One region of the Streptomyces sp. NPDC087263 genome, then DNA from elsewhere that is predicted to be linked to it. Evidence: riboswitches for the same ligand, from Rfam matches in the RefSeq annotation. Region 1 holds a riboswitch; each other region holds the start of a gene.

Region 1 (7,559 bases):
CAAGGGCATCTCGGTGTACCGCCAATACCGCGACCACGCCGAGGAGTTCGGGATCCCGGTGGCGGTGATCGGCAACAAGGTCACCGGCGAGGACGACGTACTGTTCCTCAAGGAGCACGTCGGCGACGACCTCCTGACGTACTTTCAGCACTCCTCCTGGGTGCGATCCCGTGAACAGGGCCGCCCGCAGGGCGATGTGGAGCCGCACAACCTCCACGCCCTGAGCCAGTTGCGGACCGCACTGGACGCCCGGACCAAGGACTGGTCGGCCTTCCAGGAGCACGCCGTCGCCTTCCACCTCCGCAACGCCGCGGCCTGGGCCGACCGGGCCACCGGCAGCGACCTCTCCGCACAGATCGACCCGGGCTTCCGGCACGGCCCGACGGCCCTGGCGTCGAACCCCGCCTGAACGGGGCGAAGAAGCGCCACCACAGGCCATGCGGCGCGGCGGCACACGGCCCACGAAACCGCCGTACAACGCCCGCCGACGCACCATCACCGCACACCACCCGAACCAGCCGACGACAGGATTGCCTCTTCATGTCACTCGACGTCTCCCCGAAGCTGCTCGCCGAAGCCGAACGCGGTCAGGTCCGCGAAGGGGACTTCGTGGAAACCGTCCGTACGTCACTGCCGTACGCCTACGACCTCATCGCCGGCCTCGTCGGCGAACTGCGGGACGGGGCGCGGGAGTTCGCCGACAACCACACACCGCCGCCCTCGGAGAGGGAACGCGGGCAGCTGCTGCGGGCGCTGGCCAGTGACGCGATCCGCTCCAGCCTGGAGAGGCACTTCGGCGTCACCCTGGCCTTCATGAACTGCCACCGTGTCGCCGTCTTCCGCCCCGAGGCACAGGGCGGCGAGACCCACACCCGGTTCACCTCGCTGCGCTCGCAGATCCTCAACCAGTCACCGGAGTTCCGCGACTGCTGAGTCGGCAGGTGCGGGTGGTGGCCGCTCGGCGGAAGCGGCCTCCACCCGAGTACGTCAGACCGCCGGTTCCGTGAGGGACTGTTCCGCCCAGATGATCTTCCCCTCGGCGGTGTAGCGGGTACCCCAGCGCTGGGTGAACTGGGAGATCAGGAACAGACCGCGGCCCCCCTCGTCGGTCGTCTTGGGATGGCGCAGGTGCGGGGCCGTCGCGCCGCCGTCGAAGACCTCGCAGATCAGCGCCTGGTCGGTGATCAGCCGCAGCCGGATCGGGCCCGATGCATGCCGGATGGCGTTGGTGACGAGTTCGCTCACCACCAGTTCCGTGGTGAAGGCCAGCTCGTCCAGACCCCAGGTGTGCAGCTGCTGCGAGGTCGACTTTCGGGCCGTCGCGACGATCGCCGGGTCGATGGGCAGGTCCCAGGTCGCGACCCGCTCGGCCCCCAGCCGACGGGTCCGGGCCATCAGCAGCGCCACGTCGTCGTACGGACGCGTCGGCACGAGATCGTCCACGATGCGTCGGCACAGTCCGTCCAGCGGCTGACCGTGCGCCTCCAGCGCACGGCGCAGCCGCTCCCTGCCCGCTTCCGGATCACGCCCCGTACGGAGTGTGGAGATCAGACCGTCGGTGTGCAGCGCCAGCACACTTCCCTCGGCGAGGTGCAGCTCGACCGATTCGAAGGGCAGACCTCCCACCCCCAGGGCGGGGCCGTGGGGGAGGTCCGCGAAGGTGACGGTTCCGTCGGGGGTGACGATCGCGGGAGTGGGATGGCCCGCGCCCGCCATCGAGCACTGGCCGCTGACCGGGTCGTACACCACGTACAGACAGCTGGCGCCGACCGCCTGCATGCCGCTCGTACGGTCGTCGGCGCCGGTGCCCTCCTCCCGGGCGGCGCGGCTGACCAGATCGTCGAGGTGGGCCAGTACCTCTTCCGGCGTCAGGTCCAGATCGGCGAGGGTCTGTACGGCGGCCCGCAGCCGCCCCATGGCCGCCGCGCCGTCGATACCGTGGCCGGCCACCTCGCCCACCACCAGGGCCACCCGCGCCCCCGACAGCGGAATCACGTCGTACCAATCCCCGGCGAGACCGGTCAGTTCGTCCGCGGGCCGGTAGCAGGCCGCGACCTCCACCGCGTCCTGGTCGGGGAAGCGATGGGGGAGCAGATTGCGCTGTAGGACGAGGGCCGCGTCGCGCTCGCGGGTGTAGCGGCGGGCGTTGTCGACGCACAGGGCCGCCCGGCCGACGAACTCCTCGGCCAGGCTGAGATCGTCCGCGTCGAAGGGGTCCTGGCGGCTGCGGCGGAAGAACGTGGTGATGCCCAGAGTGACGCCGCGGGCGCGGATGGGCACGATCATCACGCTGTGCAGTCCGAGATCAAGGAAGGAGGCGGCGTGGCTCCCGGGGGTGGCCGTGGTCCACTCCCTGCCCAGCGGATCCAGCCGCTCCTCGCGCCAGGACTCGCCGTCCGTCAGACACCTGATCGGGGGAGACCCCGCCCGGTAGGAGGCCACTTCGCCGATCTCGACGGCGGTTTCCGGGAGCCCGCCCTGCACCGACCGATGCCCGGCGCGCCGCAGCGGCACCGTGTCCGCGTCGCGCCGTGGACCGGGCGCCGGCTCCCCGCCCTTGAGTACGGATTCCAGCAGGTCCACGGCGACGAAGTCGGCCAGCCCCGGCACGGCGACATCGGCCAGTTCCTGCGCGGTCTGCATGACGTCCAGGCTGCGCCCGATGTGCTCGCCGGCCCGGTCGAGCAGCGCGAGCCGCCGCCGGGCGCGGTAGCTCTCGCCGATATCGACGACGGTGTAGTACACACCTATCGGGTGACCGTCGTCGTCCTCCAAACGGATGAACGACATGGCGTGGGAGGTCTCGCGGTGTGGCGCTGAGCTCACGCGGCCCACGTGCTCGTACGCGACCACCGGCTCGCCCGTCTCGAGCACCCGGCGCATCTGCGCCTCGATCCGCTCGGTGTCCAGGCCCGGCTGCACATCGGCGAGCCTGCGGCCGAGGCGTTTTTGGGCCGGGCCCCCGCCGAACTGCTCCAGTGCGGGGTTCGACCAGACGTACCGCAGCTCCGTGTCCACGATCGCTATGCCCACCGGGGAACGCGAGGTGATCCGCTCCAGCACCGAGCGGCTCATGTGCCAGCCGGCGCCGTCGGCCAGGTCCGCGAGCAGCACCACCCAGCGTGCCGGGCCGTCGCTCGGCCGTAGGGGGACAACCTGAACCATCAACTTCAACGGGTGCCCGTCCCGGTGTCGTGCGGACAGCAGGCCCGCCCAGCCGCCGTCACCGCGGCACCGCTCGGCCAGTTCCGGGAGCCGCGCCGCGTCCTCGGGGATCAGCAGGTCGGCGGCAGGCCGTCCCAGCGCGTCCCGGGCCGCGTACCCCAGCAGCCGTTCGGCGTCCGCGGTCCAGCTGGTCACCGCCATACGGGCGTCGAGCAGCAGTGGCACGGCGTCCGTCATGTCGAAGCGCTGCCGGGCCGACACGTCCCGTTCCTTGCTCGAAACCACCGCGACCCTCTCCGCTCTCCGAAGGTGGTCTTACCCGCTCGCACCCATTCTTCACGTTGTACGACTGTCGCGCGGGCTTGGACTTGTCGCACGGCGGGACGCACGGAGGCCGAGGAGGGTTACGTACAGTGACGGGTCACGTGCCGCGTCCGTCCGTCCGCCCGTCCATCCATCCGTCCCGTCCGTCACGGAGTCGGCCGGCAGTGGTTGAACTCCCGTGCCGGTGCCTCCGTATCTCTCCACGGGGATGGCGGGAGACCGCGTCGCACGGAAGGAGAGCAGTGTGTCGACACCGCCCGAACGCGAGCAGCCCATGCGCCGCCCGGCACTCGAACCCACCTACGTCCAGCAACGCCGCCGGACGGAGGCCCTCGCGGAACTGGTGAGGGAGTTCCGTGAGGATCAGCAGGCCGTCGGCCCGGACGAAAGCCCTGAGTCGATCAGATGGTCGTCGGCGCACCTGGGCGAGACGGAGGAACTGACGCCCGTCCTGGCCGGCGAGAACTATGCCGCTGGCGGGGAGGCGGAGCCGGCGGCACCGCCCATGCGTGAACCCGGGCCCGAGCGTGCCACCGGTCCGCGCCGGGCCACGGTCGTCGGTGCGGTGGCGGCGGCCGCGCTGGTCGGATTCGCCCTGGCCATGCTGCTGCCCGACGGTGACGGCGGATCGCGGACCGGTGCCGCCCCGTCCGCCACGGCACCCGTCGCCCAGGCCCCTTCCGGCGCCGCCGAACCGGACGGCATCGGCACCCTACGGGAGGGAGACCGCGGCCCCGACGTGACGGAACTCCAGGAACGGCTCCTCCATATCCCGGACGTGTACCAGAGCGGCGTCACGAGCGGAACCTACGACCCCACACTCACCGAGGCCGTGGCCCGCTTCCAGCTCTGGTACGGGATCCGGGGCGATGAGACGGGCGTCTACGGCAACGACACCCGGGCCGCCCTGGAATCCCGTACGTGACGAGCACTCCTGACCTACAGGTGCCGATGGAAGGCCGGGTGGGCGTCGAGACGTCGCACATAGTCCTGGAGGAGCGCGTACGAGGACAGGTCCTGGGCCGCTTCGAGTGGGACGAGGGCGACCCACAGGTCCACATCGGCCGCGGTCAGTTCCTTGCCCAACGCATAGGGACCAGCGGCGAGTTGACCGTTCAGCAGGTCGAGGGCCGCCGACCGTTCCTGCGGCGGCGCACCCGGGGTGACATCCCGGTCGAGGAGGTCGCGCAGGGCGTCGATGTCCGCGGCGAGTTCCGCCGGGCGGAGCGGGGAGTGACAGGATCCGGCGCGGTCGGCGAAGAGGTCGCCGAGGTCGCGCAGGATGTCGGGCGTGTGGTTGCTGACTACGCGTCCGCTCCACCGGTCGCACAGCGCGGGGGCGGTCAGCGGACCGTCGTAGTGGTGCCAGGTGGCCTCGTACGCCCCGCGCAGTGAGGCGAACGCGGAGGGGGTGTCGGCGGGGAGCGCCAGCAGAGTGGTGGCGACCGAGTCCTTGAGACCCAGCAGGCCGTGGGTGATGGAGACCCGCAGCGAGAGGGGACAGTGTGCGGACAGATACAACTCGTAGCGGTGCGGGGCCGGGTAGAAGCCGCCGGCGAGACCCACTCCGATACGGCTGCGGAAACGGTGCGGGCGGGCGGACGGGGTGGCGGCGATCCGGGGGTGGGGGACCGCGTCAAGTGAGCTGGGAACGCACGGAGTCGGGGTACACGTGCTGGACGTACCGGAGTTTGAGGCGTGCGAGATTGTCTCGGACATGACTCTCCATGGGACGAGGAGGCCACGGCCACCTTGTGGGCACCGCGGCGGGGCGGAGTGACTGCGCTACGTACCGGTCCGGATCGCTCGGACTAGTAGGCGCTGGAGACACGCAACAGATCGATGTGCAGGCGTCTCGTCAAACCGCTGTTGGCCATTCCCACCTGTCCCACCCTCGGGGCCCGCGAGACGCGAGACCACGCTTGTCCCACCGCACCGGCGGAACCCGGTCGTCACCCGGGGCACCCCGTCGCGGTGGAAGGGTTGCCTGCCAGCGGGCCGGGGCCGATGACCTCACGGGCAGGAGAACCTGCCCCAAGGGCGCTGACAATCGTGACCGTCCCCGTCAGTGTCGGTGCGCTCCGTGAGGCCGTCAAGAAGGCCTCCGGCGCGGTCTCACCAGGTGGTCATTCGGCGTGCCTCAGGCTGGACAGGAGGCGTGGAACAGATTGCGCGGCCCGGTGGTTGTCGCTCCTGAGGACGCGCGGCGGTGTGAGCACGACCATGATCCCCGGGCATTGCGCACCGCTGTGGCCTCCCGTAGCGTCCCCAGCAGGTTATGAGCGTCAGCGTCAAGCCCTGGCTTGCTGACCGGCAACCCTCCTCCGCGGCGGGGTGCTCCAGGTGACGACCAGGCGGTACCCGTCCCGGGTTCCGCAAGCGCGATGCCGGCGGCCTCCAGCCCGCCGAGCCGGAAGGGCGGAGGTGACGGACGTGCAGCCCGTGCCCCGTCTTCGTGTCCCGGTTCTCGCCCCGCGCCGTCGCGTGCACCTGTACTCCCGGCCGCACATCGACCTCCAGCGCGTGGCCGGCGCGCTCTGTCGTCCCTGACCTGTCACCCCGCCGCCGCACCCTCCCAGTCGAGGCCCGGCGATCTCACACGGTCGATCAGGAAGGCACCCCTTTCGTGTCCTCGTCAACGTCGTTGCCCTCATCCTCTTCCTCCACCGCCGCACTGCACCTGGCCGTCGCCCTCGACGGCGCGGGCTGGCACCCGGCAGCCTGGCGTGATCCGGTGGCCCGCCCCCAGGATCTGTTCACCGCCTCGTACTGGACCGACCTGATCACCGAGGCAGAGCGCGGCCTGCTCGACTTCGTGACCATCGAGGACGGACTCGGCCCGCAGTCCGCACGCCTCAGCGAACCGGACGCACGCACCGACCAGGTACGCGGTCGGCTCGACGCCGTCCTCATCGCAGCTCGTGTCGCGCCGCTGACCAGCCACATAGGGCTGGTGCCGAGCGTGGTGACCACCCACACGGAGCCCTTCCACACATCCAAGGCCATCGCCACCCTCGACTATGTGAGCACCGGCCGCGCGGGCCTGCGGGTGCAGGCGTCCGCGCGGCAGAACGAGGCCGCTCACTTCGGACGCCGGACGTTTCCGAAGCTCCGTATCGAAGACCTGGAGACCCCGGCTCTACAGGAGTTGATCGTCGATCTCTTCGACGAGACCGCCGACTACGTCGAGGCGGTGCGCCGGCTGTGGGACAGCTGGGAGGACGGCGCGGAGATCCGGGACGTCACCACCGGCCGCTTCGTCGACCGCGACAAGCTGCACTACATCGACTTCGAGGGCAAGCACTTCAGCGTCAAGGGCCCGTCCATCACACCCCGCCCGCCGCAGGGTCAGCCCCTGGTCACCGCACTGGCCCACGAGTCCACGACGGGCGCGCCGTTCCGGTTGCTCGCCCGCAGCACCGACATCGGGTACGTCACTCCGCACGACGTCGAAGAGGCGCGTGCCATCGTCGCCGCGGTCCGCACCGAACAGGAAGCGGCCGGACGCGCTGAGGAGCCCCTGCACCTCTTCGGTGACCTGGTGGTGTTCCTGGACAACGACCCCGCCGCCGCGGTGGACCGGCGAGAGCGTCTCGACGCCCTCGCGGGCTACCCGTACACCAGCGACGCCCGGGTGTTCACCGGCACCCCCGTACAACTGGCCGATCTGCTCCAGGAGTTGCGGGAGTCCGGGCTGACCGGCTTCCGGCTGCGTCCGGCCGTCGCCGGGCACGACCTCCCGGCGATCACCCGGGGCCTGGTCCCCGAACTCCAGCGCCGCGACGCCTTCCGGCACTCGTACGAGGCCGACACCCTGCGCGGGTTGCTGGGGCTCGCCCGCCCCGCCAACCGCTACGCCGCCCACGTCTGAGCCGGAGGGACCTCACTCATGAGCAAGTCAACGGACAAGCCGCTCAAGCAGATCCACCTCGCGGCGCACTTCCCCGGCGTCAACAACACCACCGTGTGGAGCGACCCCGAGGCCGGCAGCCATATCGAGTTCAGCTCCTTCGCGCACTTCGCGCGGACCGCCGAACGCGCCAAGTTCGACTTCCTGTTCCTTGCCGAAG
Region 2 (7,559 bases), on a different contig from region 1:
ACCGAGCCGACGGTGATGGTGGGCTTGCCGGTCAGCTTCTTCGTCCAGCCGGCCAGGTTGAGGTCGGAGCCCTCGAACTCCGGGAGCCAGTAGCGGCGCGTGGAGGCGTGGAAGACGTCCACTCCGGCCTCGGCGAGCGGGGTCAGCAGGGCGCCGAGCTCCTCGGGTGTCTCCGCGAGGCGGGCGTCGTAGGCCTCCTGCTTCCACTGCGAGTAGCGGAAGACGATGGGGAAGGAGGGGGAGACCGCGGCGCGGACGGCGGCGACGATCTCGGTCGCGAACTTCGTACGGGCGACCAGGTCACCGCCGTACGCGTCGGTACGGCGGTTGGTGCCCTCCCACAGGAACTGGTCGATCAAGTAGCCGTGCGCGCCGTGCAGTTCGACCCCGTCGAAGCCGATCCGCTCGGCGGCGGCCGCTGCCTCGGCGAACGCGGCGATGACCTCGTCCAGGTCGGCCTGGGTCATCTCCTTGCCCGTACCGGCCGTGCCGTCGATCCGCAGACCGGACGGGCCGACCGCGGGGGCGTCCGCGAACGGCGGCTGGCCCGCGCTGCGGACCATGCCGATGTGCCACAGCTGCGGCACGACCTTCCCGCCCGCCGCATGCACGGCCTCGGCGACCTTCGCCCAGCCCGCCAGCTGCTCCTCGCCGTGGAAACGGGGGATGCTGTCGCTCTGCCCGGCCGAGTCGTGGCCGACGTACGTGCCCTCGGTGACGATGAGGCCCACGCCCGCGGCGGCGCGGCGGGCGTAGTACGACGCCACGTCCTCGCCGGGGATGCCGCCCGGGGAGAACTGGCGGGTCATCGGCGCCATGACGATCCGGTTCGGGACGGTCAGGCCATTGAGGGAGACGGGGCGGGACAGGATCTGGGCCGCGCGGGAGGGAGCGGTTGTCACGTGAGGGCTCCTGTGGGGAGAGGTTCGGTCGGACGGCTGGCAGGAAGACAGGCAGCAGGATGCGTGATGCTCATGCATAGATACATGTGATGGATATGTGCACGCGCATTAGTTCCTGCCAGGAACTTCAACCGCCTCGCCCGTCAGCGCATTCCGGCTCCCGCGCGCCTTCCTCGTGATCCAGGACACGCGTCCGGATCACGCGGAGGGGGCCGGACACGCCTCCGTACGGCACCCGGAAACGCCCGAGGGCGGCACCCCCTGGAAGAAGGGGTGCCGCCCTCGGTACGAAGGACGGTGATCAACCGGGAGCCGAGGCCCCTAGGTCGATCAGAAGTCCATGTCACCGCCCGGCATGCCGCCCGGAGCGCCGCCCGCGGCGGCCTTCTCCGGCTTGTCGGCGATGACGGCCTCGGTGGTGAGGAACAGCGCGGCGATGGAGGCGGCGTTCTGCAGGGCAGAGCGCGTGACCTTCGCCGGGTCGATGATGCCTTCGGCGATCATGTCGACGTACTCACCGGTCGCGGCGTTCAGGCCGTGGCCGACGGGCAGGTTGCGCACCTTCTCGACGATGACGCCACCCTCGAGACCACCGTTGATGGCGATCTGCTTGAGCGGGGCCTCCAGGGCGAGCCGCACGGCGTTGGCGCCGGTCGCCTCGTCACCCGTGAGCTCCAGCTTCTCGAAGACCGAGGAAGCCTGGATGAGGGCCACGCCACCACCGGCGACGATGCCCTCCTCGACGGCCGCCTTCGCGTTGCGAACGGCGTCCTCGATGCGGTGCTTGCGCTCCTTGAGCTCGACCTCGGTGGCGGCACCGGCCTTGATGACGGCCACGCCGCCCGCGAGCTTCGCCAGGCGCTCCTGGAGCTTCTCGCGGTCGTAGTCCGAGTCGGAGTTCTCGATCTCGGCGCGGATCTGGTTGACCCGGCCGGCGACCTGGTCGGCAGAGCCGGAGCCGTCGACGATCGTCGTCTCGTCCTTGGTGATGACGACCTTGCGGGCACGGCCCAGCAGGTCGATACCCGCGTTCTCCAGCTTGAGGCCGACCTCCTCGGAGATGACCTCGCCGCCCGTGAGGATGGCGATGTCGCCGAGCATGGCCTTGCGGCGGTCACCGAAGCCCGGCGCCTTGACGGCGACGGACTTGAAGGTGCCACGGATCTTGTTGACGACCAGCGTCGACAGAGCCTCGCCCTCGACGTCCTCGGCGATGATCAGCAGCGGCTTGCCCGACTGCATGACCTTCTCCAGGAGCGGGAGCAGGTCCTTGACACTGGCGATCTTCGAGTTGGCGATCAGGATGTACGGGTCGTCCAGGACGGACTCCATACGCTCCATGTCGGTGGCGAAGTACGCCGAGATGTAGCCCTTGTCGAAGCGCATACCCTCGGTGAGTTCCAGCTCCAGACCGAAGGTCTGGGACTCCTCGACGGTGATGACGCCTTCCTTGCCGACCTTGTCCATAGCCTCGGCGATGAGCTCGCCGATCTGGGTGTCGGCGGCGGAGATGGAGGCCGTGGAGGCGATCTGCTCCTTGGTCTCGACATCCTTGGCCTGCTCGAGCAGGGCACCGGAGACGGCCTCGACGGCCTTCTCGATACCACGCTTGAGGGCCATCGGGTTGGCACCCGCGGCTACGTTGCGAAGGCCCTCGCGGACCAGCGCCTGCGCCAGAACGGTCGCGGTGGTCGTACCGTCGCCGGCGACGTCGTCCGTCTTCTTGGCGACTTCCTTGACCAGCTCTGCGCCGATCTTCTCGTACGGGTCCTCGAGCTCGATCTCCTTGGCGATGGAAACACCATCGTTGGTGATCGTGGGGGCGCCCCACTTCTTCTCGAGGACGACGTTGCGACCCTTGGGACCAAGGGTGACCTTGACGGCGTCGGCGAGCTGGTTCATCCCGCGCTCGAGACCGCGCCGCGCCTCCTCGTTGAACGCGATGATCTTGGCCATGTGAAGTGGTCCTCCCGGACTGGGGTGGATTGCTCCGGACCGCGCCCGCGCCCGCGACGGACGGCCTGCCTGCCTCGTGGTTCCTTGCCCCACTTGGCCTGCGGGCCTCACTGACCCGGTCCTCGTTGTCACTCTCACCTGCAGAGTGCTAACGCCAATGATTAGCACTCGCCCCTACCGAGTGCAAGCGACTCCGGAAGATCCCCAGGTGAAGCAGGGGGCGCGCACGGCGCGAAGACAGCCGGAGGGACCCGCGGACAGCCGGCCGCAGGGGGCGGGCAGACGAGCAGACCGACGAGCAGACGGACGGGCAGACGGACGGGCAGACCGAAGGGCCCGCACCCCCTGGTGGAGGTACGAGCCCTTCGTCACGTCGAACAGAACTATCAGTCGGCGCGTGCTTCAGCTGGTCGCCAGCCGGACCATGTCCGCCTGCGGCCCTTTCTGGCCCTGCGAGATCTCGAACTCGACCCGCTGGCCCTCTTCAAGGGTGCGGTAGCCGTCCATCTGAATCGCGCTGTAGTGGACGAATACATCCGCACCACCGTCGACCGCGATGAAGCCGTACCCCTTCTCCGCGTTGAACCACTTGACGGTGCCCTGAGCCATGCCTAACTCCCCTATTACTGGCCCTTGCACAGGACCGCACTTCGCGGGCCCGGGTCAGACCTCACCCCCCAAGGATTGGGGGTGTGCGCCGGAACGCGTCGACCGCGGCTGAATGTATCTGTCCAACTGCCCTCTGCAACAGGTCAATCGGACGAGAATTCTGAGCACGACCGATCGGGAATATGCGGAGAATTCGCAAAGTTTCAGGGCAAGTCGGGCCCCGTAAATGCCATAAACGGCTCAAAGAGGCGGGGCACTTTGGCTACTTCTTGTCGGGCATCGGGCGAGGACTCATATGCGCCCGGCATGAAACCAACTCGAAAGCGAAGCGGCTTCCCCAACTGTACCGCGCTCAACCATACAGAATTGCCCCCTCCGCTTCTCTCACGGAGGGGGCAATTCGATGAACTCTCGGTGACCGCAATTACCTAAGGTAACGGCAATCACCGTAAGTAATGACGCGTGACGGTCAGCCTCCGGCGACGGCCGGAATGATCGAGACGCCCGCGCCGTCCGGCGTCGACGTCTCCAGGCCCTGCTCGAAGCGGACGTCGTCGTCGTTCACGTACACGTTGACGAAGCGACGCAGCTTGCCCTGGTCGTCCAGGACGCGTGCGGCGATGCCGGTGTGGTTCTGCTCCAGGTCGGCGATCACCTCGCCGAGGGTGCCGCCCTCGGCCGTCACCTCGGCCTTGCCGCCGGTGTAGGTGCGCAGGATGGTGGGGATGCGGACGTTGACACTCATGACGCGAGGCCAGCCTCTCGGAAGGAGTCCAGGTTCGGGCGGATGGTCGCGGTGAGCCCGGTGTCCGAGGCCACCGCGTCCAGGGTCTTGAGGCCGTCGCCGGTGTTGAGGACGACGGTGGTGAGGGTCGGATCGAGCAGACCGTTCTCGATCAGCTTCTTCGCCACACCCACCGTCACGCCACCCGCGGTCTCGGCGAAGATGCCCTCCGTCTGCGCGAGGAGCTTGATCGCGTCGACGATCTGCTCGTCGTTCACGTCCTCCACGGCGCCGCCGGTACGCCGCGCGATGTCGAGCACGTACGGCCCGTCGGCCGGGTTGCCGATGGCGAGCGACTTGGCGATGGTGTGGGGCTTCTGGGGCCGTACGACGTCGTGGCCGGCCTTGTAGGCCACCGACACCGGCGAGCAGCCCTCGGCCTGGGCACCGAAGATCTTGTACGGCTTGTCCGCCACAAGGCCGAGCTTGATCAGCTCCTGCAGAGCCTTGTCGATCTTCGTGAGCTGGGAGCCGGAGGCGATCGGGATGACCAGCTGGTCGGGGATCCGCCAGCCGAGCTGCTCGCAGATCTCGTACGCGAGGGTCTTCGAGCCCTCCGCGTAGTACGGCCGCAGGTTGACGTTGACGAAGCCCCAGCCCTCGCCGGCCGGGTCGCCGATCAGCTCGGAGCAGAAACGGTTCACGTCGTCGTAGTTGCCCTCGATGCCGACGAGCTCGCCGCCGTACACCGCGGCCATGACGATCTTGCCCTGCTCCAGGTCGTGCGGGATGAAGACGCAGGAGCGGAAGCCGGCGCGGGCCGCGGCGGCACCGACGGCGCCCGCGAGGTTGCCGGTGGAGGAGCAGGAGAGGGTGGTGAAGTCGAAGGCGCGGGCGGCCTCGATGGCCTGGGCGACGACGCGGTCCTTGAAGGAGTGCGTCGGGTTGCCGGAGTCGTCCTTGACGAAGAGCTTGCCGGGGGTGACGCCCAGCGCGCGGGCCAGGTTGTCGGCCTTGACGAGCTTGGTCCAGCCGGGGTTGATGTTCGGCTTCTCCGCGACGTCCGCGGGGACCGGCAGGAGCGGCGCGTAGCGCCAGATGTTCGCGGGGCCCGCTTCGATGCGCTTGCGGAGGTCCTCGGTCTCGTAGGCCGAGAAGTCGTACGCGATCTCCAGCGGGCCGAAACACTCCTCGCAGGCGAAGAGCGGGCCGAGCGGGACGCGGTGTCCGCACTCGCGGCAGGAAAGCGCGGTGGCGGGGCCCAGGTCGACGGAGTTCGCGGAATCCGGGGAGGTCACGGGGTTCGTGGTGTGTGCAGTGGTGCTTGCAACTGTCTGCGCAGCCATGGAGGCGAGGCCCTTTCTCCTCATCTTCCTCACGACGCACTTCGCCGTGAGACGGATTTGGCACCTTCCCGAGCCGGGAGCCTCGCCACATCGATGTGACAAGAACCAGCTGGAGGGTTGCCGGGGCTTCAACGGGCCGTATCCCTCTGCCCCTCTGGATGAGCGGTATTCAGTTGTGCGCCGGACGACCCCCGACATGCGATGGTCATCAGCGTTGTTCAAGACTGTAACCGAAGGCCTGGATGGTGGAGAGAGCCGTCCGAACCGCGAGATGCCAGCGACACACCAAACGCTGCCGCGGCGACGGGCACAAGCATCCCAATGAACGCAAGGGAGAGCCGCACGTGCTTGAAGACGTCGAGCGCTGGCTGAGCACGCGCTCCTGGTCCGTGACCGACCGGCCGCTCAAGAAGCTCATAGCCGCGAAACGATCCACCAACTCCACGGTGAGCGTGGTCCTGCCCGCGCTCAACGAGGAGGCCACGGTCGGTGAGATCGTCTCCATCATCCGCCGCGACCTGATGACCCGCAAAGTCCCCCTCGTCGACGAGATCGTCGTCATCGATTCGGGCTCGACCGACCGCACCTCCGAGGTCGCCGCCGCCGCTGGCGCCCGAGTAGTCCACCGGGACGAAATACTTCCCCGCATCCCGGCCGTGCCCGGCAAGGGCGAGGTCCTGTGGCGGTCACTCCTGGTGACGAGCGGTGACATCGTCTGTTTCATCGACGCGGACCTCAAGGAGTTCTCGTCGGACTTCGTCTCCGGGATCGTGGGGCCGCTGCTCACCGATCCGGGCGTGGACCTGGTCAAGGCGATGTACGACCGCCCGCTGAACCTGCCGGGTGAACCCACCTCCGGCAGAACCGCGGCCGGTCAGGGCGGCCGTGTCACCGAACTGATGGCACGCCCCCTGCTGAACATGCACTGGCCGCAGCTGGCCGGCTTCGTCCAGCCGCTCGGCGGCGAGTACGCGGCCCGCCGCACCCTCCTGGAACAGCTCCCGTTCCCCGTCGGATACGGCGTGGAGCTCGGCATGCTCGTCGACGCGCTGCACCTGGTGGGCCTGGACGCGCTCGCCCAGGTCGACGTCGGTGTGCGCAAGCACCGGCACCAGGACGGCCAGGCGCTGGGCCGGATGTCCGCCGCGATCTACCGCACCGCACAGCTCCGGCTCGCCCGCGGCCACCTCATCCGGCCGGCCATCACCCAGTTCGAACGGGGCGAGTCCGGCTTCGAGCCGCGCACGTACTCCGTGGATACGGAAGAACGGCCTCCGATGGCGGAAATCTCGGAGTATCAGTCACGCAAAGCGGCGTAAACCGTCGACGGTATACGTCTGCGCGGTACCCCGTCCGTACGTTTGAGCGTTTCCGGGCCGGGCTAGATTGACGCGTATGGCTTCCACGGCTTCGACTGCTGCTTCCACGGCATCCCCGCAGGGCTCCCACCGGATCCTCGTCGCGTCCAACCGCGGCCCGGTCTCCTACGACGTGCGCGAGGACGGCGAGCTCCAGGCCAGGCGCGGCGGCGGCGGCCTGGTCTCGGGCCTGTCGGCGATCGGCCCGGACGCGGGCGCCCTGTGGGTGTGCTCGGCGCTCGGCGACGGGGACCGCGAGGCGGTGAGGCGCGGGGTCGGCGAGGACGGCGTACGGATGCTGGACATCGACGCCGAGGTGCACGCGGACGCCTACAACGGCATCGCGAACTCCGTGCTGTGGTTCGTCCACCACATGCTCTACCAGACGCCGCTGGAGCCGGTCTTCGACATGGAGTTCCGGCGCCAGTGGGCGTCGTACGAGGCCTACAACCGGGCCTTCGCGCGGGCGCTGGCCGACGAGGCGGCCGAGGGCGCCGTGGTGGTCGTACAGGACTACCACCTGACCCTCGTCCCCGGCATGCTGCGGGAGCTCCGCCCCGACCTGCGGATCGGGCACTTCTCGCACACGCCGTGGGCGCCGGTGGACTACTTCCGCATGCTCCCCGACGACATCGCCGAGCAGGTGCTGCGCGGCATGCTCGGC
Region 3 (7,559 bases), on a different contig from region 1:
AAACGACCTGTGGGCGACCCACTTCCACCTCTCGCTCAATTCCATCACCTGGTTCGTACGGATCGGCTTCTTCGTCATCCCGGTCCTCTCGTTCATCGCCACCAAGCGGATCTGCCTCGGCCTTCAGCGCCGGGACCGGGACAAGGTGCTGCACGGCCGCGAGTCGGGCATCATCAAGCGCCTGCCGCACGGTGAGTTCATCGAGATCCACGAGCCGCTCAGCCAGGAGGCTCTGCACACGCTCACCGCGCACGAGCAGTACCAGCCGGCCGAGATCGGCCCGGGCGTCGACGAGAACGGTGTCGAGCGCAAGGTGAAGGGCGCGCAGAAGCTGCGGGCCAAGCTCAGCAAGGGCTACTACGGGGAGGACAACCAGATCCCCAAGCCCACCGTCGAGGAGTACAAGGAGATCACGAGCGGCCACGGCCACCACTGATCGCCCGAACGATCCTCGCTGATCGCCACGGCTGGAGCCCCGTCCATTGCATGGACGGGGCTCTTTGCCGTCTCCAGGGCTGGATAGGGTGGACTCGCCCCTACGGATGGGGGCAAGTCCACCCCCGTACCTCTCTGAGTACCCCAGGAGCGACCATGAGCGCTGTGAACCCCGCTGGAGGCGACACCGCGGCGGACCGTTCCTGGCCCCGGTTGCTGAACGGCCTGCTCGACGGCCGTGACCTGAGTGCGGACGACACCGCCTGGGCGATGAACCTGATGATGCGCGGTGAGGCGACCGACGCGCAGATCGCCGGGTTCGCGGTGGCGCTGCGGGCCAAGGGAGAGACCGTCGAGGAGATCACCGGACTCGTACGGATGATGTACGAGCACGCCAACGTGATCGAGGTGCCGGGGAGGACCGTCGACATCGTCGGTACGGGCGGTGACGGGGCCAAGACCGTCAACATCTCCACCATGGCGGCGATCGTCATCGCCGGGACGGGCGCGAAGGTCGTCAAGCACGGCAACCGGGCGGCTTCCTCCGCCTCCGGGGCGTCCGACGTGCTGGAGAAGCTCGGGGTCAATCTGCAGCTGACGACGGAGCGGGTGGCCGAAGTGGCCGAGGAGGCCGGGATCACCTTCTGCTTCGCGGTGAAGTTCCACCCGGCGCTACGTCATGTGGGCGCCGCACGGGGGCAGTTGGGCATCCGCACGGTCTTCAACGCGCTCGGTCCGCTGACGAACCCGGCACGGGTGAAGGCGCAGGCCGTCGGCGTCGCGGACCCCCGCATGGCGCCCATCGTGGCGGGCGTCTTCGCCGAGCGCGGCAACTCCTCGCTGGTCTTCCGCGGCGACGACGGGCTCGACGAGCTGACCATCACCTCCACTTCCCGGGTGTGGGTCGTACGGGACGGAAAGGTCACCGAGGAGACCTTCGACCCGAGGGACGTCGGCATTGACCTGGTCCCGATCGAGGCGCTGCGGGGCGCGGACTCCACGTACAACGCGGACGTGGCGCGCCGGCTCCTCGACGGCGAGACGGGGCCGGTGCGGGACGCCGTGCTGCTGAACTCGGCGGCGGCGCTGGTGGCCCTGTCGCCGGGTGACGGGCCGCTCGCGGAGCAGATTCGCGCGGGGATGGCGAAGGCGGCGGAGGCCGTCGACTCGGGGGCGGCGAAACGGACGCTGGAGCGGTGGGTGGCGGCGACCAACGCGTAGTTTGCGAGGCGGTTCGCAGGGGGCCGGGCCGAAGAGGTCCGGCCCTTTCCGCGTTCCGGGATCCGGACACGGGTTGCGCCGTCGCGATCGGTTCGGTTAGTTTTTTCGGCAGGTCATGAGTGACAGTCATGAGGCCCCGGCCGACTGTCCGGCAACCCTCCGTCCGTGGCGGGGTGCCCCGGGTGAAGACCAGGCCGTAGGCAGCGAGGTCTGCGGCAAGCGCGGACCCCTCGCCCTCTTCTGAGTGGTTAAGGCCCAGGGGTCCTGGTCATTCGAGGGAGCCTTCTGTGAGCAAGCGAATGCGATAGGGCGTAGAGCCCCTCTTCCGCCTATCCCTGTCACCCCCCTTCCCGCGCTGAGCGTCCTCTCCATGGACCGGCTCGCGCGGTGATTTCCCTGCGTCTCACAGGAGTTCGCCATGTCTGTCTCCACCGTTGCCACCGACCAGGCCGTTTGTACCCAGTTGCCCGTTCTGGGGCGAGATGTCACCGTCCCGCTCGTCACCGGTGGCGAGGTCACGTACGCCGCCCTCGACTACGCCGCCAGCGCCCCGGCCCTCCAGCGGGTGTGGGACGACGTGGCCGCTTACGCCCCGTACTACGGCAGCGTGCACCGGGGGGCCGGGTACCTGTCCCAGCTCTCCACCGACCTCTTCGAGAACTCCCGCACCACCGTCGCCGAGTTCCTGGACTGCCGTGAAGACGACCAGGTCGTCTTCACCCGGTCGACCACCGACTCGCTCAACCTGCTCGCCGCCGCCCTTCCGGCCGACTGCCAGGTCTTCGTCTTCGAGACCGAGCACCACGCCTCGCTGCTGCCCTGGCGGGACGCGCAGGTGACGTACCTGAACGCCCCGCGTACGCCGGGGGAGGCCGTCGCGGCCCTGGAGCGTGCGCTCAGCCACCGCGACCCCCAGGGCCCGGCCCTCGTCTGTGTCACGGGCGCCTCGAACGTCACGGGTGAGCTGTGGCCGGTGCGTGAGCTGGCCGCCGCCGCGCACGCGCACGGCGCGCGCATCGTCCTCGACGCCGCGCAGCTCGCCCCGCACCACCCGGTGTCGGTGCGCGACCTCGACGTCGACTGGGTCGCCTTCTCCGGGCACAAGCTGTACGCCCCCTTCGGCTCCGGTGTCCTCGCGGGCCGCTCCGACTGGCTGCGCGCGGCCGAGCCGTACCTGGCGGGCGGCGGCGCCAGCCGCAAGGTGTCGCGGCGTACGGACGGCGGCGTGGACGTGGAGTGGCACGAGAGCGCCGCCCGGCACGAGGCCGGCTCGCCGAACGTGATCGGCGTCTACTCGATCGCCTCCGCCTGCAAAGCGCTCACCGAGGCCGGTTTCGACACGCTCGTCGCCCGTGAGCAGCACCTGATCGAGACGGTCCGCGCGGGTCTCGCCGAGGTGCCCGAGGTCAGGGTCCTCTCGCTCTTCGGCGACGACGCCCCGCGCGTCGGCGTCATCTCCTTCGTCGTGGAGGGCTGGAACAGCTCGCACTTCGCGGCCGCGCTGTCCGCCGAGTACGGCATCGGGGTGCGTGACGGCCTGTTCTGTGCCCACCCGCTGGTGCGCACCCTCCTCGGCAGCGACCCGCAGACCCAGGGCGAGTGCGGCGCCCCCGAGGCCGCGCCCGGCGAGAAGTCCCTCAACGCCATCCGCGTGAGCTTCGGCGCGGGCACCCCGGACGAGCACGTCGAGCGTTTCGTGCGCGCGGTCAAGGAGCTCGTCCGGGACGGCGCGAAGTGGAACTACCGGACGCAGGACGGGCGTTGCGTTCCCGCCGTGTGATCGCCTGACAGGAGCACGGCGTATACGCTCCCCTTCGGCGGCCGTACGGCGAACAGGGGAGTCACGGGGAGTGCAGGCGCTGCGGGAGACGGATCCACGGCGGATCGGTCCGTACGAGGTACTCGGGCGGCTCGGCGCGGGCGGCATGGGCGAGGTCTATCTCGCCGAGTCGCGTGCCGGGCTCCGGCTGGCCGTGAAGGTGGTGCGGGCCGAGCACGCCCAGGACCGCACCTTCCGCGCCCGGTTCCGCCAGGAGGTGCGGGCCGCGCAGACCGTCGGGGGGAGCGGCACCTACACCGCGCGGGTGATCGACGCCGACCCGGAGGGCGAACGGCCTTGGATGGCAACGGAGTTCGTCGAGGGGCCGAACCTGCGTGACGCGGTACTCGACGTCGGGCCGCTGCCCCAGGACGCGGTGCTCACCTTCGCGGCCGCACTGGGCGAGGCCCTCGCCGCGATCCACGCCAAGGGCATGGTGCACCGCGACCTCAAGCCGTCCAACATCCTGCTGGCGCCGGACGGTCCGCGGGTCATCGACTTCGGGATCGTACGGGCGCTGGAGGCGACGGCGATGACCCGCACCGGCACCATGGTCGGCTCGGTCGGATACGTCTCGCCCGAGCAGATACGCAACGGCTCCGAAGTGGGGCCCCCGAGCGATGTCTTCGCGCTGGGCGCCGTGCTGGCGTACGCGTCGAGCGGCCGCGAGCCCTTCGGGGAGGGCCAGGACTCGGTGATCCTGCTGCGCATCGTCACACGGGACTTCGATCTTTCCGGGGTTCCGGCGCGCGTGCTTCCGCTGGTCGAGGCCTGTCTGCGGGAGGAGCCCGGGGACCGGCCCACCCCCGAGGAAGTGGTCGAGGCCGCAGGACACTCGGCGGCCTCCCTGCGGGCGGCTCTGCGGCCGGGGTGGCTCACCTCCGCACCGGCGACGGTCGCGGGGGACGAACGCTGGCTTCCGGAGCGCGAGTCGGGCGAGGGAGAGAGTCGCGTCGAGTACATCGCCCCGGCGACGGTCACGGGCGCTTCGGCGCCGGACCGCTTACCGGAACCCCAACGGCCTTCGCGGCGGGGGCTGTTGACGGCGGCGGCGGGCGGGGCGGTGGTCGCCGTCGGCGGGGGAGCCGGCTGGTGGCTCTGGCAGCCGGCGAGCGGAACGCAGGGCGGCGGGAACCCCGAGTCTCCCGAGTCCCTCCAGACCGCATCCGCGGCGGGCATGGAGGAGTCCGCGGCCTTGGCCTGGCAGTACGACGCCGCGGGGCTCGGCGGCCTGTACGGACCCTGTGTCGCCGTGTCGCCGGACGGCGAAGTCGTCTACCTCGGGGACACGAACGGGAAGCTGCACGCCCTGTCCCGTGCGGGCGGGCGGCGCTGGGCGCTCGCGCTCGGCGAGGAGGTGTCGACGCCCGTCGTCACCCCGGACGGGATCTTCTGCGTCGTCTGGGACCAGAAGAGGGCGCGGCGCCGGCTGTGCGCGGTGGACGCGACGGGCAAGCTCGGCTGGACCAGGAACGTCGGCGACAACGGCTACGACCCGCCGGTTCTCGCGGGTCGGGGCGTGCTGGTCGCCACCGGCGGCACCGATGAGGGAGGGTTCCGCTGCTACGCGGCCGACGGCACCGTGCTGTGGAACGCGTCGACCCCCGCAGGCCCGACCGGCACCCCGCTGGTGGCGGGCGGCGTGGTCTACGCGGGCACCTTCGGCGACGCCCTGGTGGCCCTGGACGCCGAGGACGGCACTAGGCTCTGGGCGGTCTCGACGGGCGTCGACGTCGGCCGTCCGGCGCTGGTCGGCGACATCCTCGTCGCCGTGTCGGACGGAGGGGCGAAGCGGCACGCGTTCAGCCTCGACGGTGAGCTGCTGTGGGATGCCCGGGCGGAGAGCAGCGGCCCGATGGTCGCCGGGAACCGGTCGCTCGCGATCACCACCGGGCGGGGCACCGTCGACGCGGTCAAGGCGGCCGACGGCTCCACCGCGTGGACGTATGAGATAGGCGGCGACTGGCTGCCGGGCCCGGTGGTGGCCGGGGACCGGATCTATGTGCGAAGCGGGCTCGTCCTGTGCGCCCTGGGCATGGACGGCAAACCGGTGTGGAGCGAGGCGCTCGGCAACTCCACCGGCGAGGACCAGCACAGCCCCGTGCTCAGTGGCAGGCGCTTCTACGTTCCCTCGGGCGGCGGAATCGCCGCGGTGGACCTCAGCGCCTGACCGGGACCGGCTCTCAGCCGCGCCTGCCCGGCACCGGCTCTCAGCCGTCCAGGCCGATCGCGAACGCCGCCTCCAGGTCGTGCTGGGAGTACGTGCGGAACGCGACGTGGGTGTCCGTGCCCTCGACGCCCGGGATCTTGCTGATCTTGCCCGGGATGACGTCCGCCAGGTCGTCGTGGGCCTTCACGCGGACCATCGCGATCAAGTCGTACGTACCGGTGACCGAGAAGACCTCGCTGACGCTTTCGAGGGCGGCGATCGACTCCGCGATCTCGGGGATCCGGTCCACGCTGGTCTTGATGAGCACGATCGCGGTGATCACGGCTGGTTTTCTCCCTCGGGGGCCGCGGCTGGGGCTTTCACTCTAGTCGTCCGGCCGAAACGCACCCACGCGTAGCCGAAGCCGAGGGAGAAGCCCACCAGGTGGGCCAGATAGGCGACCCCGGGTCCCGTGGAGGCGCGGCCCGCCGCCAGCCACTGCAAGGTCACCCAGAAGGGCAGCACCACCCAGGCCGGGAAGCGCAGCGGCAGGAAGAAGAGGAACGGGAAGAGACTGGTCACCCGGGCCTTGGGGAACAGGTACAGGAACGCGCCGAGCACCGCGGAGATCGCCCCGGAGGCGCCGACCAGCGTCTGCTGGGACTCCGCGTTGGCGATCGCGTAGCCCAGCAGGGCGAGACAGCCGCAGCCCAGATAGAAGAGGGCGAATTCGACGCGGCCCATCCGTTCCTCGGTCATCACCCCGAAGACGTGGAAGAAGAGCATGTTGCCCAGGAGGTGGAGCCAGCCGCCGTGGATGAACAGGGCCGTGGCGGGTGTGAGCGCCGCACGCGGGTCCCCGGTGAGGAGTTCCGCGGGCACCACACCCCAGCGCCGGAAGTAGGCCTGCTGGGCCGCCAGCAGCTCGTCCCCGGTGCCGTACACCGGATTGAGGCCGGACGCCGGGCCGATCACGAAGATCAGGCAGGACAGCACGATCAGCCCGTACGTCACCGGTGCCGGCTGACTCCGCACCGCTCTGCCGACCGTCGTACTCCAGTTGCCGATCATGGTGCAGAGCATGGCGTAACAGAACGGATGCACACAGAGTGCCTCGCCGCAGTGGACGGCCGAGCGTCGAGTACCCGCCAGGCCTTAGGGTTACGAGCCATACACGCCAGGGAGACTGGCGCGGTACGCACACCAGAAGGAAAACGACACCACATGACGGTTCCCCTCCCGACTGCCGAGACCCGCTGGCGCTGCACGCTCTGCGGCAACCTCACACGTTTCGACGTGACCCGTTCGTCGAAGGTCGTCGAGTACGTGCATCTCGACCTCGCCGGGGAACCCAAGGTCGAGGAACGCGAGGTGGTCAGTGAGACCATCGAGTCGGTGCGGTGTCGCTGGTGCAACGCGTTGGATCAGGTGGAACTCGTGGACAGGCCGGGCGCCGGCTCCTGAGGGAGCGGGCCCCGCACAGGTAATGAGGTGACGGATGGTGGAGACCACAGGCGGGGAGCCGGACGACGGCACCGCCGAGGTGCTCGACCGTCCGCTGCCCGACGGTGTGCGCCGGCGGGTCGTGCAGATCGTCTCCGACGGCTTCGGCGGGCTGACCATCGGCGAACTGCCCTCGCAGTTGCGGCAGTTCGCGCGGTTCGCGCCCAACCGGCGGGCCAAGTTCGCCGGTAACGCGATGGCCGCCGCGCTGGAGACGGACCCCCTGTTCAGACAGCGCATCGCCGAGAAGCTGAGAGAGGCGCAGTCGGAGCTGACCGGCGCGCTCGACTCGGGCGCGCCGCCCCCGGCCGCGGATCCGCTGGACGTGGCGGCCGCGGCTTATGTGCTGCGCCCCACGGGCTGGGTGAAGCTGGTGGCCGCCGCGGGCGAGGAGGCCCTGCGGGCGGACGCCGAGCGCGCCGACGAGGAGAG

What was found. Region 1 has a riboswitch for S-adenosylmethionine ahead of ACIPC1_RS11235 (putative leader peptide). Riboswitches for the same ligand answer to the same signal wherever they lie in the genome.
Region 2: linked by a shared signal. The riboswitch ahead of thrC (threonine synthase) and the one ahead of ACIPC1_RS11235 (putative leader peptide) in region 1 are both predicted to bind S-adenosylmethionine.
Region 3: linked by a shared signal. The riboswitch ahead of ACIPC1_RS01225 (aminotransferase class V-fold PLP-dependent enzyme) and the one ahead of ACIPC1_RS11235 (putative leader peptide) in region 1 are both predicted to bind S-adenosylmethionine.

The regions. Positions count from the first base shown of each region.
Region 1 covers NZ_JBIUYT010000003.1:418,455-426,013, forward strand. Annotated here, with positions in the region: gene ACIPC1_RS11205 (ATP-binding protein) at 1-409, shown strand, start outside; gene ACIPC1_RS11210 (SCO5389 family protein) at 541-933, shown strand; gene ACIPC1_RS11215 (SpoIIE family protein phosphatase) at 988-3,402, opposite strand; gene ACIPC1_RS11220 (peptidoglycan-binding protein) at 3,734-4,414, shown strand; gene ACIPC1_RS11225 (glutathione S-transferase C-terminal domain-containing protein) at 4,429-5,208, opposite strand; gene ACIPC1_RS11230 (putative leader peptide) at 5,301-5,366, opposite strand; SAM riboswitch class IV at 5,403-5,547, opposite strand; SAM riboswitch class IV at 5,764-5,877, shown strand; gene ACIPC1_RS11235 (putative leader peptide) at 5,974-6,039, shown strand; gene ACIPC1_RS11240 (LLM class flavin-dependent oxidoreductase) at 6,116-7,360, shown strand; gene ACIPC1_RS11245 (NtaA/DmoA family FMN-dependent monooxygenase) at 7,379-7,559, shown strand, end outside.
Region 2 covers NZ_JBIUYT010000014.1:13,556-21,114, forward strand. Annotated here, with positions in the region: gene ACIPC1_RS35510 (NADH:flavin oxidoreductase) at 1-902, opposite strand, end outside; gene groL (chaperonin GroEL) at 1,233-2,858, opposite strand; gene ACIPC1_RS35520 (cold-shock protein) at 3,261-3,467, opposite strand; gene ACIPC1_RS35525 (MoaD/ThiS family protein) at 3,937-4,212, opposite strand; gene thrC (threonine synthase) at 4,209-5,537, opposite strand; SAM riboswitch class I at 5,555-5,702, opposite strand; gene ACIPC1_RS35535 (glucosyl-3-phosphoglycerate synthase) at 5,882-6,856, shown strand; gene ACIPC1_RS35540 (trehalose-6-phosphate synthase) at 6,933-7,559, shown strand, end outside.
Region 3 covers NZ_JBIUYT010000001.1:262,202-269,760, reverse strand. Annotated here, with positions in the region: gene ACIPC1_RS01235 (cytochrome bc complex cytochrome b subunit) at 1-436, shown strand, start outside; gene trpD (anthranilate phosphoribosyltransferase) at 592-1,656, shown strand; SAM riboswitch class IV at 1,768-1,884, shown strand; gene ACIPC1_RS01225 (aminotransferase class V-fold PLP-dependent enzyme) at 2,075-3,436, shown strand; gene ACIPC1_RS01220 (PQQ-binding-like beta-propeller repeat protein) at 3,507-5,645, shown strand; gene ACIPC1_RS01215 (Lrp/AsnC family transcriptional regulator) at 5,686-5,967, opposite strand; gene ACIPC1_RS01210 (rhomboid family intramembrane serine protease) at 5,964-6,695, opposite strand; gene ACIPC1_RS01205 (hypothetical protein) at 6,849-7,088, shown strand; gene ACIPC1_RS01200 (NYN domain-containing protein) at 7,123-7,559, shown strand, end outside.